Regions from separate parts of the Marinobacter sp. M5B genome, predicted to be linked through region 2. Evidence: predicted binding sites of a transcription regulator. Region 2 holds the regulator's gene; each other region holds the start of a gene.
The links. Region 2 encodes FliA, which starts transcription of late flagellar genes. Its sites were predicted from a motif close to CTAAAGTTTNNNNNNNNNNNGCCGNTAA; they were not measured.
Positions count from the first base shown of each region.

Region 1: AAGD24_RS01775 (methyl-accepting chemotaxis protein) is a predicted target of FliA. The motif match lies at 4,592-4,619, and genes of this name have one in related genera.
Region 3: flgM (flagellar biosynthesis anti-sigma factor FlgM) is a predicted target of FliA. The motif match lies at 2,609-2,636, and genes of this name have one in related genera.

Region 1 is NZ_CP156894.1:388,834-395,094, reverse strand. It holds gene potB (spermidine/putrescine ABC transporter permease PotB) at 1-461, opposite strand, end outside; gene potA (spermidine/putrescine ABC transporter ATP-binding protein PotA) at 454-1,584, opposite strand; gene AAGD24_RS01780 (TRAP transporter substrate-binding protein) at 1,581-2,651, opposite strand; gene AAGD24_RS01775 (methyl-accepting chemotaxis protein) at 2,755-4,431, opposite strand; gene AAGD24_RS01770 (CHAD domain-containing protein) at 4,699-6,060, shown strand; gene rarD (EamA family transporter RarD) at 6,080-6,261, opposite strand, start outside.
Region 2 is NZ_CP156894.1:2,967,858-2,974,118, reverse strand. It holds gene flhA (flagellar biosynthesis protein FlhA) at 1-1,691, shown strand, start outside; gene flhF (flagellar biosynthesis protein FlhF) at 1,752-3,047, shown strand; gene AAGD24_RS13455 (MinD/ParA family protein) at 3,094-3,906, shown strand; gene AAGD24_RS13450 (RNA polymerase sigma factor FliA) at 3,937-4,668, shown strand; gene cheY (chemotaxis response regulator CheY) at 4,845-5,228, shown strand; gene AAGD24_RS13440 (protein phosphatase CheZ) at 5,250-6,038, shown strand; gene AAGD24_RS13435 (chemotaxis protein CheW) at 6,056-6,261, shown strand, end outside.
Region 3 is NZ_CP156894.1:2,189,211-2,195,471, reverse strand. It holds gene AAGD24_RS09925 (CheR family methyltransferase) at 1-638, opposite strand, end outside; gene AAGD24_RS09920 (chemotaxis protein CheV) at 680-1,612, opposite strand; gene flgA (flagellar basal body P-ring formation chaperone FlgA) at 1,811-2,515, shown strand; gene flgM (flagellar biosynthesis anti-sigma factor FlgM) at 2,694-3,020, shown strand; gene AAGD24_RS09905 (flagella synthesis protein FlgN) at 3,028-3,498, shown strand; gene AAGD24_RS09900 (pilus assembly protein PilB) at 3,541-4,278, opposite strand; gene AAGD24_RS09895 (peptidylprolyl isomerase) at 4,520-5,137, shown strand; gene mnmC (bifunctional tRNA (5-methylaminomethyl-2-thiouridine)(34)-methyltransferase MnmD/FAD-dependent 5-carboxymethylaminomethyl-2-thiouridine(34) oxidoreductase MnmC) at 5,167-6,261, shown strand, end outside.

The DNA of each region.
Region 1 (6,261 bases), 1.8 Mb from region 2:
GCACCTTCGGTGTAGAGCATTCTCAGCGGCTCGTCGATCAGCCCCAACCCCATGAGTGCATTGTTGATCAGGCCGTTGGTGGCCAGCAGCAGTTTCAGGGCGTAGGTGCGCACCAGGGAATTGGTCCAGAAAGGCACAATCAACAGGAAAATCAGCAGCATCTGGCGCTGTTTGCCCAGGCCCGATAATGCCCAGGCAAAGGGATATCCTATCAGCAGGCAGAAGACGGTCGTCATGCCGGCCATGTAGAGGGAGTTCAGGAACACGTCCAGGTACAGCGGGTCGAACAACTGCCGGTAACTGTCCAGGTTCAGCGGCAACGAGAGGAAGGTGCCGGGGTCTCGTGTCATCACACTGGCACCCACCACCAGTAGGTTCGGGGTGAGCACAAGAAGCAACAACCAGCCCCAGACCAGAATCAGCACTGCGGTTTTGAAGGGCTGCTGTAACACCCTATGCATTCGTACTCAGCCCTTCTTCTGCGTCGTTGTTGACGGGCTCCAGTTCAACCGGCAACAACCATTCCCAGCCGTCGACCCAACTGACCCGCACGGGCTCGCCCAGTTTATAGTCAAAGGCAGGATCGTCCTCATCAAAAAACTCACTGGCCAGCACTTCAGTACCGTCCTCAAGATGAATCACTGAGTCCAGCGTGCTGCCCTTGTAGTTTCGCTCCACAATCCTGCCGGCCAGACCCTTTTCGTCTTCAGGAGCCAGCACACGAATATCCTCCGGACGCAGCAGGACATTCACCTGCTCACCTTTGTGCAGCGTAAACCCGGGCTTCTGAAGGGTACGGCTCAGGCCCAGGATATCCAGGGTAATGCCAGTATCTTCAACCGAGGTCAGATATCCCGGAAAGAGGTTGGTCTCCCCAACGAAGCGCGCCGTAAAGAGATTGGCGGGCCGCTCATAGATTTCCCGGGGCGTACCCAGCTGTTGAATCGCGCCGTCTTTCAGGACCACCACCCGGTCCGACATCGACAGGGCTTCTTCCTGATCGTGGGTCACGAATACAAACGTGATGCCCAACTCCCGTTGCAGTCGCTTCAACTCCACCTGCATGGTCCGGCGCAACTTGTAGTCAAGCGCAGACAGAGGCTCATCCAGCAACAGAAGTTGCGGACGCTTGACCACGGCACGGGCAATGGCCACCCGTTGCTGCTGTCCACCAGAGAGTTGATGCGGTTTGCGGCGGGCGAAATCCTGCAGTTGCACCATGGCAAGCACTTCATCCACGCGCTGGCGAATTTCGTCCCTGGGCCGTTTCTCCATCTTCAGGCCATAGGCGACGTTGTCGTACACCGACATATGGGGAAACAACGCATAGTTCTGGAACACGGTATTCAGGGGGCGGTGTTCGGGGGCGGCATGGGTAATGTCATGGCCAGACAGGCTGACTGCCCCGGTGTCTGGCTGCTCAAAACCCGCCATCAGGCGCAGCAGGGTGGTTTTGCCGCAACCCGACGGCCCCAGAAGGGTGATGAACTCGCCGTCCAGGATGTCCAGGTCCAGCGAGTTCAACACGGTTTTGTCGTCAAACGCCTTGGAGACGTTTTTCAACGAGAGAAGCGTCTCTTTCATTCACCCGAAACGCTGTTCAGATAGGCCTTATCGGAAATGTTGGTCCACTGACGAACCTGCTTCAGATAATCCTGCTGGGAAGTGATGATTTCCCGTGCCAGTTCATCCTTCTCCGCCTCTTCGGCCAACAGCTTCTCTGTGGCATCACGAAGCGCTTCAATGACCTCTGGCGGGAAGGTTTTATGGGTAACATCCGGATAGTCTTCCTTCATACGATCCCAGGCCACGCCACTTTCATGCATGCTCTGGATGTACATGTCGTAGGCGGCGGTCCGCATAGCCACCCGCAGTACTTCCTGGAGCTCTTCGGGAAGCTTGTTCCAGGTTTTCTCGTTAATCAGGAACTGAACTTCAGCGCCAGGCTCCTGCCAGCCGGAGTAGTAGTACTTTGCGATCTGATGGAAGCCCATCTGAAAATCCAGTGCCGGGCCGACCCACTCCAGAGCGTCAATCGTGCCTCGCTCCAGCGCGCTGTAGAGCTCCCCGGGGGGGATGTTGGTCACCGCAACGCCCACTTCGGACATCACTTCGCCGGCGAACCCGGGTGTGCGCATTTTCAAACCCTGGAGGTCCTCAACACTGTTGATTTCCTCGCGGAACCAGCCACCCATCTGGTTGCCGGTATTGCCACCGGGGAACGACAGCAAGCCATGGGGACGATATACCTTTTCCATCAATTCCATGCCGCCACCGTAGTAAAACCAGGCGTATTGCTCAGGTGCAATCATCCCGAAGGGAACGGTGGTGAAATACATGGCATTGGGAATCGAGCCTTTGTAGTAATACGAGGCGGTATGCCCCATATCGTACTGGCCCGCCTTCACCATATCGAAAATACCGAATGGCGCCTTGTGCTTGTTGGATGAGTCAATGCGGAACTGCAGGCGGCCGCCCGACATCTTCTCAGCCATCGAGGCCATGTGGCGCGTTGTTTCACCCAGAATCGGAGAGTTGGGCCCCCAGGTTTCTGCGAGGCGAAGCGTATAGGTTTCCTGGGCCGACAGCGACGCGCTTGCCAGCGCGAACACCAATGCCAGGACGGTCATGAAAGATTTGCGAATAGTCATAGCGAGGTCAGGTTCCGTTTTTTGTAGTGGTCGGATCAGATCGCCCACATCATAGCTTGCTGGCCGGCTGACGCCAATCGTCGACCGACCAGAAGCAACGGTTCTATACCTTGAACTGGCCTACCAGCTCACGCAGACTCTCACCAAGCCGCGCCAACTCGTGGCTCGCCTCGTTGGTCTGGTTCACACCAGTATCGCTACGCTGCGCCGCGTCCACGATGCGCACCACGTTCTGGTTGATTTCCTCGGCCACCTGGCTTTGCTGTTCCGCCGCGGTGGCAATCTGGGTCACCTGATCATGAATATGGCCCACAGACTTCTCAATGGTGCGCAGGGCGTCAGTGGCGTGGTTAATGCGCTCAACCGTTTCGCTGGAGCGTTGGCGGGACGCATCCATCCGCTCCACCGCTGCGCGGGACTCGGTCACGAAGCCGTCAATCATACCGCGAATCTGATCAGCGGATTCCGCACTGCGTTTGGCCAGCTGGCGGACTTCATCGGCAACCACCGAGAAACCACGGCCATGCTCACCGGCCCGGGCGGCCTCAATGGCTGCGTTGAGGGCCAGCAGGTTGGTCTGGTCAGTGACGGCGTGGATGACGTCCAGCACCTGGGTAATCTCGTCGGTTTTCTCAGCCAGATTACTGATACGGCCAGAGCTGGATTCAATCTCCTCCGACAACTGATTGACGGACGCCTGTGCGTTGGCAATGGTCTCGCCGCCATCCCGTGCAAGCCTGTCGGCGTCAGAGGCGGCGCTTTCCACCGAGTTGGCATTGCCGGAAATCTGCTGGATCGTGGCCGCCATCTCATTAATGGCGGAGGCAATCTGATCGGTTTCCGAACCCTGTTCCTGCACCGACGCACGGGTTTCATTGGCAACACGGCTGAGCTCTTCCGCGGCCGAGGCAACCTGGTCAGTGGTCGCGCCGACATCGCGGATGGTGTCCTGGATTTTCACCACGAAGGCGTTGAAGCGACGCCCAAGCTCGGCGAGTTCGTCGTTTCCTTCGTCCGGCAGACGGTGGCGGAGGTCGCCCTCACCCTCGGCGATGTCCTTCATCATGGCAATAACGGTGTTCAGCGGCTTCGTTACCGTACGGCCGACAAACATGCCGATGAGCAGTGCGATAATCACCACAACCACCGTAACCAGAACGATAAAACCGAGGGTTTCGGCTATCTCCGCTTCAATATCCGCGCGAGCGGCAGAAACAACCCGGTCAATGTCAGTGACATAAACGCCAGTGCCAATCATCCAGTCCCAATCTGGAATAATCGTTGAATAAGACACCTTTGGTTCTACCTCGCCTGACTCTGGATTGGGCCAGTCGTATCCGAAAAAACCACCATCCTCGGCCGCATTGAACAGTGACCGAACCAGTTTCTGCACGTCTGGATTGGTTGTGGGGCCTTCGCGAGAAGGGTCGGGGGCGTAGGCCAGATTTTCCAGGTCGCGAGCATATGCGAAAACATAGTTTCCGCCCTCGTACCTGATTGAACGCAGACGCTTCCGTGCTTCCTCCTTCGCTTCGCGATCCGAAAGATCCGGATTGTTCTTGGCGTTCAAAACCAGAGAGCGCGCAGTATCCACAAGGTTCTTTACACCTTCCTTTCGTGCCTCAAGCAAACTTGCTTCAAGGCGCTCAAGCTCAGCCTCACCACCGCTTTTGATCTGGGCGACCGTAATCCAGGCAAGGGTTGCCGCCGTTATTACTACCGGGATCAGAACGCCCAGCAGAAGACGGGAACGAATGCGTAACCGGCTCAGCAATGTCATCAAGAAGTTCTCCGTATGAGATCAAATGTTCAGCGTAATTATCCACAACCGGGCACCCAGGGTGTGTTCCAGTTTGTAATACCGGTGTGTGCGACTTCGGGGTGTAAAGCTGCGACACTGCCACAACTCATTCATGCATTTGCTTTTATTGTTAAAAGTCTTAACGGCCGGTAGCGGATGGACTTGAACCAGCGTTAGACTAAAGGTCTAGCCCCAAACGTCCGATTCATCAAACCTGGCCCAATAAAACCAGTTTCAGGGGCACGGATGAAACACCTCTATTTGATTCGCCACGCCAAATCCAGCTGGGCCGATGATGGCCTTCGTGATCACCAGCGCCCCCTCAACAACCGGGGCCTGAAACAGCTGGCTCCCATGAGCAGGGCAATCCGTGCGGATGGGGCGTTCGATGGAACGGTCTACTGCAGCAATGCCACCCGCGCACAACAAACCCTGGAAGGCCTGATCCCGAGCAACCATCAACACGCCGTCAAACTGGCGCCTGTTCTATACACGTTTAACCATGAGGTCGTGCTCGACTGGCTGCGCGACCGGAACGAAGACAGCATTACCCTGGTTGGCCACAACCCTGCGCTGGAGGATCTGGCAGGCTTACTGCTGAAGCACGCACCCGACACCTTCCCCACGTGCAGCTACATGCACATCACCCTGCCCATAGAGCACTGGTGCGAGATCGGCAAGAACAGGGGCCGGCTTGAACGGTTCCTGACGCCCAAAGACGTCAGCTATGAGCAGTTTCATCGCAAAAGGACGAAAATCCGTATCGACGAGCACTCTCCGCTGGCATGGCACATCCCGGAATCGCTGTTACACCAGTATCAACGCATCAGGGATCTGGAACCGGGCGTATTGCAGGGGTACGACGACGAGTTTCTGCATCAGTACCGTATTGCCATTCGCCGCAGCCGGGCCATCGCCGAAGCAGTTGTCGACATCAGTGGTGACAGCGATTTACGCAAGGCCGTCAAGAGTCTGAAACGGCATGGCCAAGCCACCAGCCGGCTCAGAGACCTTCACGTGCTACTGGGTGACCTGGCGCAATGGCCACTGGAGGAAGATACCCGGTTGGCCCTGGTGAGCTCCGGCGCCCGCAGCTATTTTGCCAACCTGGCAGACATTGAACACCAGGAGCTGACCAAACGCCTGAGCAGCGGCCAATACCGCAAAGACATGGATGAGTGGTACCAGCTTATCACCTCCCGCCACTTGAAGAAGATAACCCGGAAACTGGCTATCGAAGACATCCACAAAGCCCTGAAAAAGCACATACACAAGCACGACGCCGTGGCGCGGCAACTGAACGAACAGTCCCCGGACGATCACTTTCACGACCTGCGCAAACGGCTGAAACGCATACGCTACCTGGCCGAGTTGAACAAACCGGCGTTTCACGACAGGCTCAGGCCATTAAAACATCGACAACAACGGTTCGGAGACTTTCAGGACCTGCACGTGCAGATTGACATGCTGCTGGCCTTTCGCAACAGCATTGCCACGGAGCCGGACATGCTGGCGCCCGTGGCGGGCCTGAACACGCTGATTTCAGACCTTGCCGTGGAGAAACATCGCGTACGGGCTGACATACTGACCCTCGGCGGTATTGCCTGACAACCCACTAGGCAACCCACTATTTGGGGGTGGGATTCATCCCACGCCCTATCCAGGCCGACCAGGAATAAAGCCCCAGCGCCACCCAGATCATCACGAAGCTCGCCAGCTTCTCCCCACTCATGGGTTCATCAAACACAAACAGCGCGATGAAGAACTGCAGCGTGGGGTTGATGTACATCAAAAAGCCCACGGTTGCCA
Region 2 (6,261 bases):
CTATCGATGCCGACCTTAATGCCGGTCTTATCAACCAGGAAGAAGCCAAGCATCGCCGGGCTGAAATCGCCCAGGAGGCCGATTTCTACGGCTCCATGGACGGCGCCAGTAAATTTGTCAAGGGCGACGCCATTGCCGGCCTGTTGATCCTGGCCATCAACCTGATCGGTGGCATTGCCATCGGTATGCTTCAGCACAGTCTCGATTTTGGTACCGCTACACAGAACTATGCACTACTGACCATTGGTGACGGCCTAGTGGCACAGATTCCGTCACTGCTGCTGTCGACGTCTGCAGCGATCATGGTTACCCGGGTAACGTCCAGCCAGGACATGGGCGGGCAGATACTGCAACAAATGTTCAACGCTCCCAAGGCGCTGGGTATCGCTGCCGTTATCCTCATCATCCTTGGCCTGATTCCTGGCATGCCGCACGTGGCATTCCTTGGTCTGGGCGCGATTGCCGGTGGTATTGCCTGGTACATATGGCAACAGGAGCGCCAGACCGTTGAGGAAGATGGTGTGTTCCCGGTCCGGGGCGGTGGTGCCCGTCCGGCAGGCCCGGGGCGCGACCTGCCGCCCGGTGGTGAGGGCGGTGAACACAGTGCCCAGCTGCCGCCGCCGGGGGAAACCCGGGAACTCGGTTGGGACGATGTGGCCACCGTGGATGTCGTGGGCCTGGAGGTGGGCTATCGCCTGATTCCCCTGGTGGATAAGTCCCAGGGTGGTCAGCTTCTCAGCCGCATCAAGGGCGTTCGCAAAAAGCTCTCACAGGATCTGGGCTTCCTGATGCCTTCGGTCCATATTCGCGACAACCTCGACCTGATGCCCAATGTTTATCGCATCACCCTGATGGGGGTGACCATTGCCGAGGCAGAAATCCATCCGGACCGTGAACTGGCGATAGACCCAGGTCAGGTGTTCGGCAAGATCGAGGGGATAGAGGGCAAAGACCCCGCCTTTGGCCTGGACGCCAGTTGGATCGAACCGGACAAGAAAGACCAGGCACAGACCCTCGGTTATACCGTCGTGGACGCCAGTACCGTAGTGGCAACACACCTCAACCAGATCCTCCAGAAACACGCCCACGAACTGCTTGGCCATGAGGAAGTCCAGAAGTGGCTGGAACAGCTCGAGAAAGTATCTCCAAAGCTGGCGGAAGAACTGGTACCCACCACCATTTCCATCAGCCTGCTGCTGAAGGTGCTGCAGAACCTGCTGAAAGAGGAAGTGCCGATCCGTGACATGCGCTCTATTGCCGAAGCGATCGTGAACGTTCATCCGAAGAGCCAGGACCCGAAGCTGCTGACCACGGTTGCCCGCCAGTCACTGCGCCGGATGATTGTCCAGAGTATCTGTGGCAACGACACAGAGATCCCGGTGATCACTCTGGATCCAGACTTGGAACAGTTATTGCTGAAGTCAATGCAGCAGAGTCAACAATCCGGCGGTCAGGAAGACATCGGGCTGGTGCTGGAGCCAAATATGGTTGAGAAGCTTCAGAGGTCGCTCCAGGACAGCGTTCAGCGCCAGGAGATGTTGGGCAAGCCGGCGATTCTATTGGTTTCAGGGCCCTTGCGCCCGGTACTGGCGAAGTTTGCCAGCTACGGAGTAGAGCGTCTGCATGTACTGTCGTACCAGGAAATTCCGGATAACAAACAGATCACTATTGTCGCATCCGTCGGTCAGTAAAGGCCGCGGCTGGAAAGGCGGAAGGCGCTGGAAAGCGCTGACCGGGGAGGAAGCATCATTATGAAAGTTAAGCGGTTTTTTGCCCAAAGCATGGCAGAGGCACTGCGTCAGGTGCGGGATCAGATGGGTCCCGATGCCGTAATCCTTTCCAATCGTCGTGTGGATGGTGGCGTCGAAATTGTGACAGCGCTCGATTATGACGAAAATATGGCGCGCCAACGCCTCGGTGACGCTGCGCGGGAAGCCACCAATGGCTCACGACTGGCCGAAATGCAGGCGGAACAGCATCGCCGCCTGGAGGACGAACTCGGCCGCTCTCGCGATCGTATTCGGGAAGTGCGGGAAAAGCGCGCGACCTATGGTAATGCGGTTGGGGGTGGGGACTTCGGCCACGCTGGCTTGTCGAAAGAATCGCTGGCCGACGATGACATGGTGGTTGAAGAGCCTACCGCTGCCAGTGCTGCCTATTCCGGAGAACTGGCGCAAATGCGTGCGGAGATCAGTTCCCTTCGTGACCTGGTCAGTGCCCGGAATGGCGGTGAACCCGAACAAACAGCGGTGAACGCAGTACAGCAGAGGCTGTCTGAGAGGTTGCAGGAGTTTGGTCTCGGGCTGGAGCTCGCCAACTCTCTGTCCCGGCGCCACCGCGCAGGCCGGCTTGAGGATGGCTGGAAGCAGTCTCTGAAAATGCTGGCCGCCGGTGTGAAGACCGCGCGTACTGAATGGGCGGATGAGGGCGGTGTTTACGCCCTGGTGGGCCCAACCGGGTCCGGCAAGACGACGACCATCGGCAAGCTGGCCGCGCACTATGTGCTGCGCCACGGTGCCGACTCTCTGGCGCTGGTCACCACCGATCGCTATCGGGTCGCGGCCCATGAGCAACTATTTGTATTCGGGCGCATACTGAACGTTCCAGTTCGGGTTGTGGACGAAACCCATTCCCTGGACGACATACTGGACGAACTGTCGGACCGGCACCTGGTGTTGATTGATACCGCTGGCCTGACCAGCACCGACAAGGGCTACGAGGAGCAGCTTATGGAGCTGGCTCGCAGTCACCATCGGATTCGAACCCATCTGGTGGTTTCGGCAACCAGTCAGCCGCGCATCATGAAATCCGTTTGGCATTGCTATAAGATGGCAAATCTTACGGGTTGTGTGATGACCAAAATCGATGAAGCACTGACCCTGGGTGAATCGCTGGGATTCGTCATGGAAACGGGATTGCCGGTGGCGTATTACACCGACGGGCAGAAAATCCCGGAAGACCTGCACCACGCTGAGTCCATTCCGCTGGTGCGGTTGGCCGTGGAGAGGCTGAAGAAACTCCAGCAGCAACAGGCAGTCGCTGTTTAAAAACAACACAGCCTGCGGTTAAACGCGGCAAGAGATCAGAGTCAGTATGAGCAAACCACATCCGGTACAGGTGATTGCCGTTTCCGGCGGGAAAGGGGGCGTTGGCAAGAGCAACGTATCAGTGAACCTTGGCATCGCCCTAGCACAAATGGGACGGCGGGTGGTGCTGCTCGATGCCGACCTGGGCCTTGCCAACATTGACGTTCTGCTTGGCATTACCGCCAATCGTAATATCCAGGACGTCATCGCCGGGGAATGTGACCTTCGGGATGTGTTGGTCAACGGCCCCGGTGGCATCAAAATCGTGCCCGCGTCCTCAGGTACCCAACGCATGACCCAGCTTTCCAATCTGGAGCACGCTGGCCTGATCAACGCGTTCAGCGAACTGGGTGACCAGATCGATGTGCTGATCGTTGATACCGCTGCGGGTATTTCCGAATCGGTGGTCAGTTTCCTCCGAGCCTCACAGGAACTATTACTGGTTGTCTGTGATGAACCTACCTCTATCACCGATGCCTACGCCCTTATAAAGCTTATGAACCGGGATTACGGCACCAACCGCTTCCGTATACTGGCCAATCAGGTCAGGAATGAGCAGGAAGGTCGCCATCTGTTTGAAAAACTGACCCGGGTTACCGAGCGCTTTCTTGATGTGGCACTACAATATGTGGGTATGGTGCCGTATGACGAGGCCGTAAAAAAAGCGGTACAGCGCCAACGTGCCGTGCTGGATGCCTATCCGCGGGCAAAAGCATCGTTGGCGATCAAGAGCCTCGCGGAGAAAGTGGATAGCTGGCCGCTGCCATCATCGCCCCGGGGACATCTGGAATTCTTTGTGGAGCGGCTCGTCGAAGTCTGATTTTGATCCTGTCACTGAATAGCCGGATACATGACATTGGCGAAAGAACTTGGAACCTACAACCGGACGGGTACACGAGGACCTTCCCAGCTCGTTGAGGAGCAGGCCCCGCTGGTCAAAAAAATAGCGCTTCACCTCATGGCGCGGCTGCCGGCATCTGTCCAACTGGATGACCTTATGCAGGCAGGCATGATTGGCTTGTTGGAAGCTGCACAGCGATACAGTTCCGACAAGGGGGCTACCTTTGAGACATACGCCGGGATCCGGATTCGCGGAGCCATGGTAGATGAAATTCGCAAAGGTGACTGGGTACCCCGATCCGTCCACAGGAACTCCCGCCGCATTGCCAAAGCCATCAAGGCTGTCGAGGACCGCCTGGGTCGGGAAGCTCAAGACTCGGAAGTAGCCGAGGAGCTGGGGCTGGACCTCGACGAATACTATTCCTCCCTGAGCGATGCTAACAGTGGCCGACTTTTTAGCCTGGATGAGCTCAATGAATCCGGCGAGCTGCCGATAGAAGAAACAGAGGACAGTGATAACCCGTTGGATGGCTTGGCGTCTGACAACTTCCGGAAGAGCCTGGCAGCTGCGATTGGTGACCTGCCCGAGCGAGAAAAGCTGGTGCTCAGCCTTTACTATCAGGAAGAATTGAACCTGAAGGAAATTGGTGCTGTGTTGGGTGTCAGTGAAAGCCGGGTCAGCCAGATTCACAGCCAGGCCGCGCTCCGTCTGCGGGGGCGTCTTACTGGTTGGCAGAGCTGAACAGGCCGCCAGTCCCATTGAACGGCGTTACCAGGCATTCTTTACTGTAGCCTTTTGGTAACCGGTGCTTTACAACCGGCTCAAAGGCCACACAATAAGCGGTTAAACTACCGGCCTGCTAGACTGTGAGCCGGAAGCCAAAAACGAATTCCGGGCGTTTTTAACTGGAGGTCCCATTGGACAAGAACATGAAAATCCTGATTGTGGATGACTTCTCCACAATGCGACGGATCATTAAGAACCTGCTTCGCGATCTCGGTTTTACCAACACTGACGAAGCAGACGACGGCAATACAGCACTGCCTATGCTCAGGAGCGGCAAATACGATTTTCTGGTAACCGACTGGAATATGCCAGGGATGTCCGGACTCGATCTGCTCAAGGAAGTCCGTGCCGATGACAGCCTGAAAACCCTGCCTGTGCTCATGGTGACCGCCGAGGCGAAGCGCGACCAGATTGTCGCTGCTGCGCAGGCCGGTGTGAACGGCTACGTGGTCAAGCCCTTCACGGCAGCCGTACTCAAGGAGAAGATTGAGAAGATCTTCGAACGCATCCAGTAATTCAGAGGTCGGACGGCTCCCATGAGCAATAGAAAAAAAGACCCACAGGGGCTCGACCCGGAGGTCACGGAGAAACTCCGCAGCCAGGCGGCCGAGTTGGTTGAACAGGTCAACGCCGGGGACTATGGCCGCGCGATGACGCTGATCAATGAATTGAGCGAGGTGAGGGACCAGAGCCTGTATCGGGAAGTCGGCCGCTTGACCCGCAGCCTCCACGAGGCGATCCGCAATTTCCAGATCGATCCCCGTAACGCCGAACAGTCAGAAGCTCTGTCGAAGATGACCGATGCGTCGGATCGCCTTGAGTACGTGGTTCAGATGACCGGTAAAGCGGCCAATCGGACCATGGATCTGGTTGAGGAGGCTATGCCCAAGGCCAGCGCCCTCCGCGACGAGGCCGCCGAGCTGAGAGACCAGTGGCAGAAACTGCGTCGCCGCGAGATGGCGCCGGCTGAATTTCGTGAGCTCTATGCCCGTATCGACACGTTTTTCGTGACCCTGAATACCGATGCCGGGGCGATGTACGACAACTTGTCGGAAATTCTTCTGGCCCAGGATTTCCAGGACCTCACTGGGCAGGTGATCCAAAAGGTCACCACTCTGGTTAAAGAGGTGGAAGAGCATCTGTTGAGCCTGGTAGTGATGGCGAGTCATGTGGACCAGATGACCGGCACCGTGCATGAACTGGAAGAGCGGGAAAAGATATCGGCGGAACAGGGTGTTGGTCCACAGATCAAGGCCGAAGAACGCGAAGACGTAGTATCGGGACAGGACGATGTTGATGATCTTCTGTCCAGTCTCGGTTTCTGAGTAAGAGAGGGTAACGCATGGCGCTTGATGCCGATGAAGAGATCCTGCAGGACTTCCTTGTTGAGGCAGGCGAGATACTCGAAAAGCTGTCGGAGCAACTGGTCGACCTGGAACAAAACCCGGACGACAGCGATCTGCTCAACGCCATCTTCCGAGGCTTTCACACCGTAAAAGGCGGCGCTGGGTTTCTGCAACTCGATGCCCTGGTGAACTGCTGTCATTC
Region 3 (6,261 bases), 780 kb from region 2:
TCAAACTTCCCGAGCATGTAGCGTTCAAGCAGGTTCAGCTCCCTGAATTCCACCATGCTCTTGATTTGCGGTCGGATCTGCCAACTGCCATTCATGGCGGGAGTGAAAAACTGCTTTTGCCGCTCGGGTGACAGACCCCGGCCAATGGCGATCATTTCGTACTCGCCACGGCGCGCAACCTCTAGAACGCTTTTGGAGATGTCGGTGGCGGTGATCTTCACATCCCGCAGCCTGCCCGGCCGCTGGCGACGAAATTCTTCAATAATCATCGCTACCGAATAGGGCTCCTGGCCTGTCGAACAGGCTGCAGACCAGATACGAAGTGACTGCGCTGATTTTCTGTCGCCGAATTCCGGCAGCAGCTTTTCCTGCAGGATGCGGAACGGGTGATTGTCCCGAAACCAGAGGGTTTCATTCGTCGTCATCGCGTCGATCACGACTTCCTTCAAACTGCTGCGACCGGTTCTCTTCACGCGATCCAGCAGATCACCCAGGGTTCTCAGCTCGTTCTCTTCCATGATCCGCCGTAAACGGCTTTTTACCAGGTACTGCTTGTTATCCCCGAGCAAAATGCCACACGCATCCTGCAGGAATGATTTAAAGGCCTCGTATTCCTGTGGCGTTATTTCAGCTTTCATTGGATCTCATTATCGAGTGAGTCGGGAGTAACGGAGGAGCGTCACTGCTCGCGGTCGACAATTTCCATGACCCTTTCGGCCAGCTCATCAGGGCTGAATTTAGCCATGAAATCGTCAGCGCCTACCTTCTGCACCATCGCCTTGTTGAACACGCCACTCAGGGACGTGTGCAGCATGATAAATACATCCTTGATTGCAGGCTCATTTTTACACTTGGTGACCAGAGTGTACCCGTCCATTTCCGGCATTTCGACATCGGATATGATCAAACACAGGTGATCGACGGCGCGAGAGCCATCTGCCGTAACTTCTTTTAGGTAATCCAGGGCCTGCTTGCCATCATTTTTTGTCACCACTTCCATACCGATGGCCGTGAGGCAACGCTCGATCTGACGTCGGGCCACTGCGGAGTCATCCACGACAAGCACTGGCAGATGGCCGGGCACCCGCTCTGAACTGCGGTTGCGAACGTCTTCGGTGACATCCTCCTCAAACGGAGAAACCTCGGAGAGTATCTTTTCAACATCGATAATCTCAATCAGCTTGTCTTCAAAGTGGGTTACCGCCGTCAAGTAAACGTCTTTGCCCGCACCCTTGGGTGGCGGCAGGATATCTTCCCAGTTCATATTCACGATGCGGTCGACGCCGGCCACCAGGAAACCCTGGGTTTTTCGGTTGTACTCAGTAATGATCACGAAGCTGGTGGCCATCTCTTCCTTGGGAATACCGGGAAGCCGGATTGACATACCTAGGTCAATGATTGGGATAGTCTCGCCACGAATATGGGCCACGCCCCGAACCATAGGGCGACTGTTCGGCAACGATGACAGCCTGGGGCACTGCAACACTTCCTTGACCTTGAAGACGTTGATGCCGTACATCTGCCGGCCACGAAGGCGAAACAACAGAAGCTCCAGACGATTCTGGCCCACCAGCTGAGTGCGCTGATTTACACTGTCCAATACCCCTGCCATCGTTTATATCTCCCACTCGAAACGTCTTGCTGCCGGCACGCATCTTGCTGCGTTATTCTAAAAAGTCGCGTGGAACCGGCTATGTGCCGGTTTATTGACTCACTCGATAGGCTTAACGGCCGAATCCGGAAATCATTAGGATATTCCTGAACTCGGGGCTTTACCCGGTTAATGACAGCATAGGACAAACTGCCGCGTATGCGCATTACCAATTTCGCCATCATATTGTTATTCACCGTAACAGCCGGCCCGGCAATGGCCTCCACGACCACGGCCGAACAAATTCAAAGCAGCGCGGAACAATTTCTGGAGGCATTTTCAGAGGCTCAGGCAAACGAAGGCTTTACGGTTTCCCACGATACTGGCCAACTCGACGCACGCCTCTCGCTCGCAACCTGTGATACCCCACTCAGCGTATCGTTCAGCGGCGACCCCTGGAGAACCACCCAACCCTCGCTACTGGTTTCCTGCGAGGGCGAGCGCCCCTGGCGCATGTTCCTTCCGGTATCCGTCACGATAACCGGTGAAGCCATGGTCGCCGCCCGCCCCCTGGGGCGCGGCGAACGACTGACAAAAGCAGCAATACAGTCGGATAACGTGGTGGTGAATTCGATTCGACGGGGCGCAATAACCAATGTCGACCAGTTAGTGGGCATGGAAATGCGCCGCGGCGTGAACGCCGGTACCGTATTTACACCGGATTTGGTGCTGGCTCCGGCAGCGATCGAACGCGGAGACCATGTTATCATCAGCGCCCGCAGCGGAAATTTTTCGGTAAACTCAAGGGGTAAGGCCCTGGCTAGTGCCGGGATTGGAGAACAGGTTCTGGTTGAGAACCTCTCGTCCTCCCGCACCGTGCGTGCCCGTGTGACTGCTCCCGGGCATGTCGAGATTCCCATGTAACCTCGTTCCCGGCATTGATTCACCGGAAACGGCAATCTGTTGCCGGTTTTTTGGAAAGATGACAAGAGTGTCATTTAACTCTTGCAAAAATCGCTAAAGAAACGTCAGGCCATGCCGATAGACAGGTATGAAATTTTGGAGCCGCCCAACGCGGCCGACCAGTTAAGCAGGTAACGTTATGTCAGTTGACTTTAATGGAATAGGCCCAGGCCAGGTCAACACCCAGAAAACCACGGCCGATAAATCTTCCGCTACCCAGAGCACTCAGCCCTCTACAGCTGAGCAGGCAAAGACCCAGGCGCAAGGCGCCCGTGGTGAAAATGTCAATTTGAGCAGCCAGGCGAAGAACCTGAAACAGCTCGAACAAAAGCTCGGCAGTTATCCGGAAATGGACGATGACCGTATCGAGCAGATCCGCTCTGCCCTTGAAAGCGGCTCCTACAAGGTTGATGCAGAGAAACTGGCCCAGAAAATGCTTGAGATGGATGAAAGCATTTTCGGGTGAGTAGATCATGGCCGCAATTGATGAACTGAAAGACCTTTTATCTCAGGATATCCGTCAACTCGAATCCCTGGCGGACGTCCTGCAGCAGGAAAAAGCCTGCCTTTCCACATCTGATATCCGTAAACTCGAATCACTGACTGGCGAGAAAAACACTGTGTTGGGTCAGATTCGTGAACGGGCCAAACTCAAAATCCGCCTTCTGGTGTCGATGGGGTTTCGACCTGAAAACGGAGCACCCTCACGGTTTATTCTCAGCGCCGGCCTGTCAGATGTTTACGACTTATGGCGGGAGGCCGACGAACGCCTTAAGACCTGTCACCAGTTGAATAGCAATAATGGGCGGGTTGTCAGTCACCTTCAGAAGCGCCTTTCACGTCTGACTGATATATTCCGCGGTGTTTCCGGGCACCAGACCCTCTACGGTGCTCAGGGCGAGCAAAAGGCCGTATCACACCGTACCGTTCTGGCGAGCGCCTGACGGCTTCTGGGCTCCGCAAACGTCGGAGCCCAACGCATCCCATCAGCGAGTATAGATCGTCATCTGTGAATCGGGATGGAAGCGGATATTGTCGAGTGCAATGTTCCCCATGGAAGGTCCCTGACTGCCGCTGACCCGTATATTGTCCATGCGGATCTGTTCGATCCTTTCCGGGAACGCCAGGGTGAGCCCGCCATCGTCACGAACCGTGTAACGGGGAACATCATCCCGATAATGCACACCGGATATCGTAAGATCAGAATCCAGGAAGTTCAGCACCGGCACGAAAATGTTCGCTGTTAGTTTCAGGCCTTCGATGACATCCGGATCAGTCTCTCCCGTCCCGTCATGACTTCCGCCCATGGCGGACACCGTGGCGATACGATCCAACAAGGATTGATCACCCTGCCCCGACACACCGGCCAGCTCGTCGTCATTCAGTGGCGCCAAACCGGCACGCTCGTACAATTGCGCGGCGTCGGTAACGTCCCGTGAATCATTCGTGGTGCTGCCAGCGGCAAAACTGACCAGCGGCTGAAAAGGTAATACCGCCATGGTGACCAGTGCAGCCGCGTTGCGGTAACGGGATTGGTGCTTGAGCACCCGATGCAGCTCACGCTCGGTAATCCAGCCGGACTGTATAAACACCTCGCCGAGCCGTTGACCGGTCTCATGCTGTAGGCGCAAGCCCTCTTCCAACTGAATTTCGGAAAGGTATCCCCGGTTTATCAGCAACCGACCGAGACGGGATTTTTCTTCGAAGCCCTGACGGATTTTCAAGGTATGCCTCCAATAGCTTCACAGTGATTGCCGTACAACCTGGCCCGGTCAGAGTGCATTAATGTCACTGATGCGATAAAAGGTTAGCTGATGGTCATGAACCCCGCAGGGAATATGCCCGACTTGACAAGTATTATCTGCTAACATCCTGCAACAGACTGGATTCATGGGAACGGTATCGCAGCAAACATTCCCGAAGCTACCTACTATTCCCTGAACTAACTACGTGAGCCATTATAGAATGACAAATTCCGTAAAACCGTTTCGTTATGTGATGCAAATCGCTCTATCTGTAACCTTCATGCTGGGTATCGGCAACTGCCTGGCGGCAGAAGGGCAACAGAATGAGCTGCCCCAGGTGATTATTGAAACCAGCGAAGGTGCCATTGAGGTGACCCTGCGCCCGGACATCGCTCCCGAGACCGTTGAGAATTTCATCACCTACGCCAAAAACGGTTTCTACGAGGGAACACTGTTCCATAGGGTCATTCCAGGTTTCATGATCCAGGGTGGCGGTTTTGACCAGGATCTGAAGCAGAAGCAAACCCGTAGCCCCATCCGGAACGAAGCCAGGCCAACCGCCAAAAACCTTCGCGGTACCATCGCCATGGCCCGCACAAGCTCACCGGACTCCGCCACCTCCCAGTTTTTTATCAACCTGACCGACAACGATTTCCTGAACGCAGGTGTCCGCGGCCCGGGCTACGCGGTATTTGGCAAGGTGACAGGGGGAATGGGTGTCGTGGATGCCATCGCCAGCAAGAAAACGGTGAGATCCCGAGGCATGGCGGATGTACCCCAGGACCCCGTCATTATTCGTAGCGTTTCGGTTCGGCAAACCGATACCGCGACAGAGTAGCCCGTTAAGCCTACTGACCGGATACAACGATCGTGACTGACCTCAGCCTCCCCTCCATTGAAACCGCCGACATTGATTGGAGCAATGGCGCGCCCCGCTGTCGCCGCTTTGGCGATGTTTACTTCTGCAGCGAGAATGGCCTTGAAGAAGCGCGATACGTGTTTATCGGCCAGAACCGGCTTCGCGAACGTTTCTCCTTATTGCCCGCCGCATCCTCCTTCGTCATCGCGGAAACGGGGTTTGGCACTGGCCTGAATTTCCTCGCAGCCTGGCAAGCCTGGAATGAAACAGCCACACCACGCCACGGTTGCCTGCATTTCGTCTCCGCCGAACGCCACCCGTTGACTCCGGAGGACCTTGCCCGAGCACTTACGATGTGGCCGGAGCTCAAGGCCTACGCTGACCAACTGCTCGAACAGTATCCTGCCCCAACCTCCGGCACCCATCGCCTGGTGCTCGCCGGTGGTCGTGTCAGGCTCACACTTTTTTTCGGCGATGTGGCCGATGCCTGGCGTGAGCTGGATTTTCAGGCGGATGCCTGGTTCCTGGACGGTTTCGCGCCCGCCAAAAATCCGGGCATGTGGACGAGTGAAGTCATCGACGCGATACCGGGCCACAGCAAGCCCGGCGCGACGCTCGCCACCTTTACATCCGTTGGCGAGGTGCGGCGACGGCTGATTGCTGCTGGTTTCGCCATGCGAAAAGCACCCGGATTTGGCCAGAAGTGGGACATGTTGACCGGTACACTGGGTGACGCCACCAGTCCCGGAACACCACCAGCCGCGAACGATGTTGAATCCATTGCCATCATCGGCGCCGGGGTTGCCGGTAGCCTGCTCGCCCGGAACCTGGCGGAGCGGGGATTGCATGTCACGGTGATTGACCAGGCTCAAGAGGCTGGAACAGCCGCTTCTGGCAATATCCAGGGGGCGCTGTATGTCAAACTGGGCATTGAGTTCAATGATCAGGCAAAGCTCGGTCTCTCATCGTTGCTGTTCAGTCAACGTTACTATCAACAGTTCGGCGGGGAGCACTGGCATCCTTCCGGGCTTGTTCAACTGGCGCACAGTGATAGCGAGCAAGACCGTCAGAACCGCTTCATCGCCCGCAACGACTACCCAAGC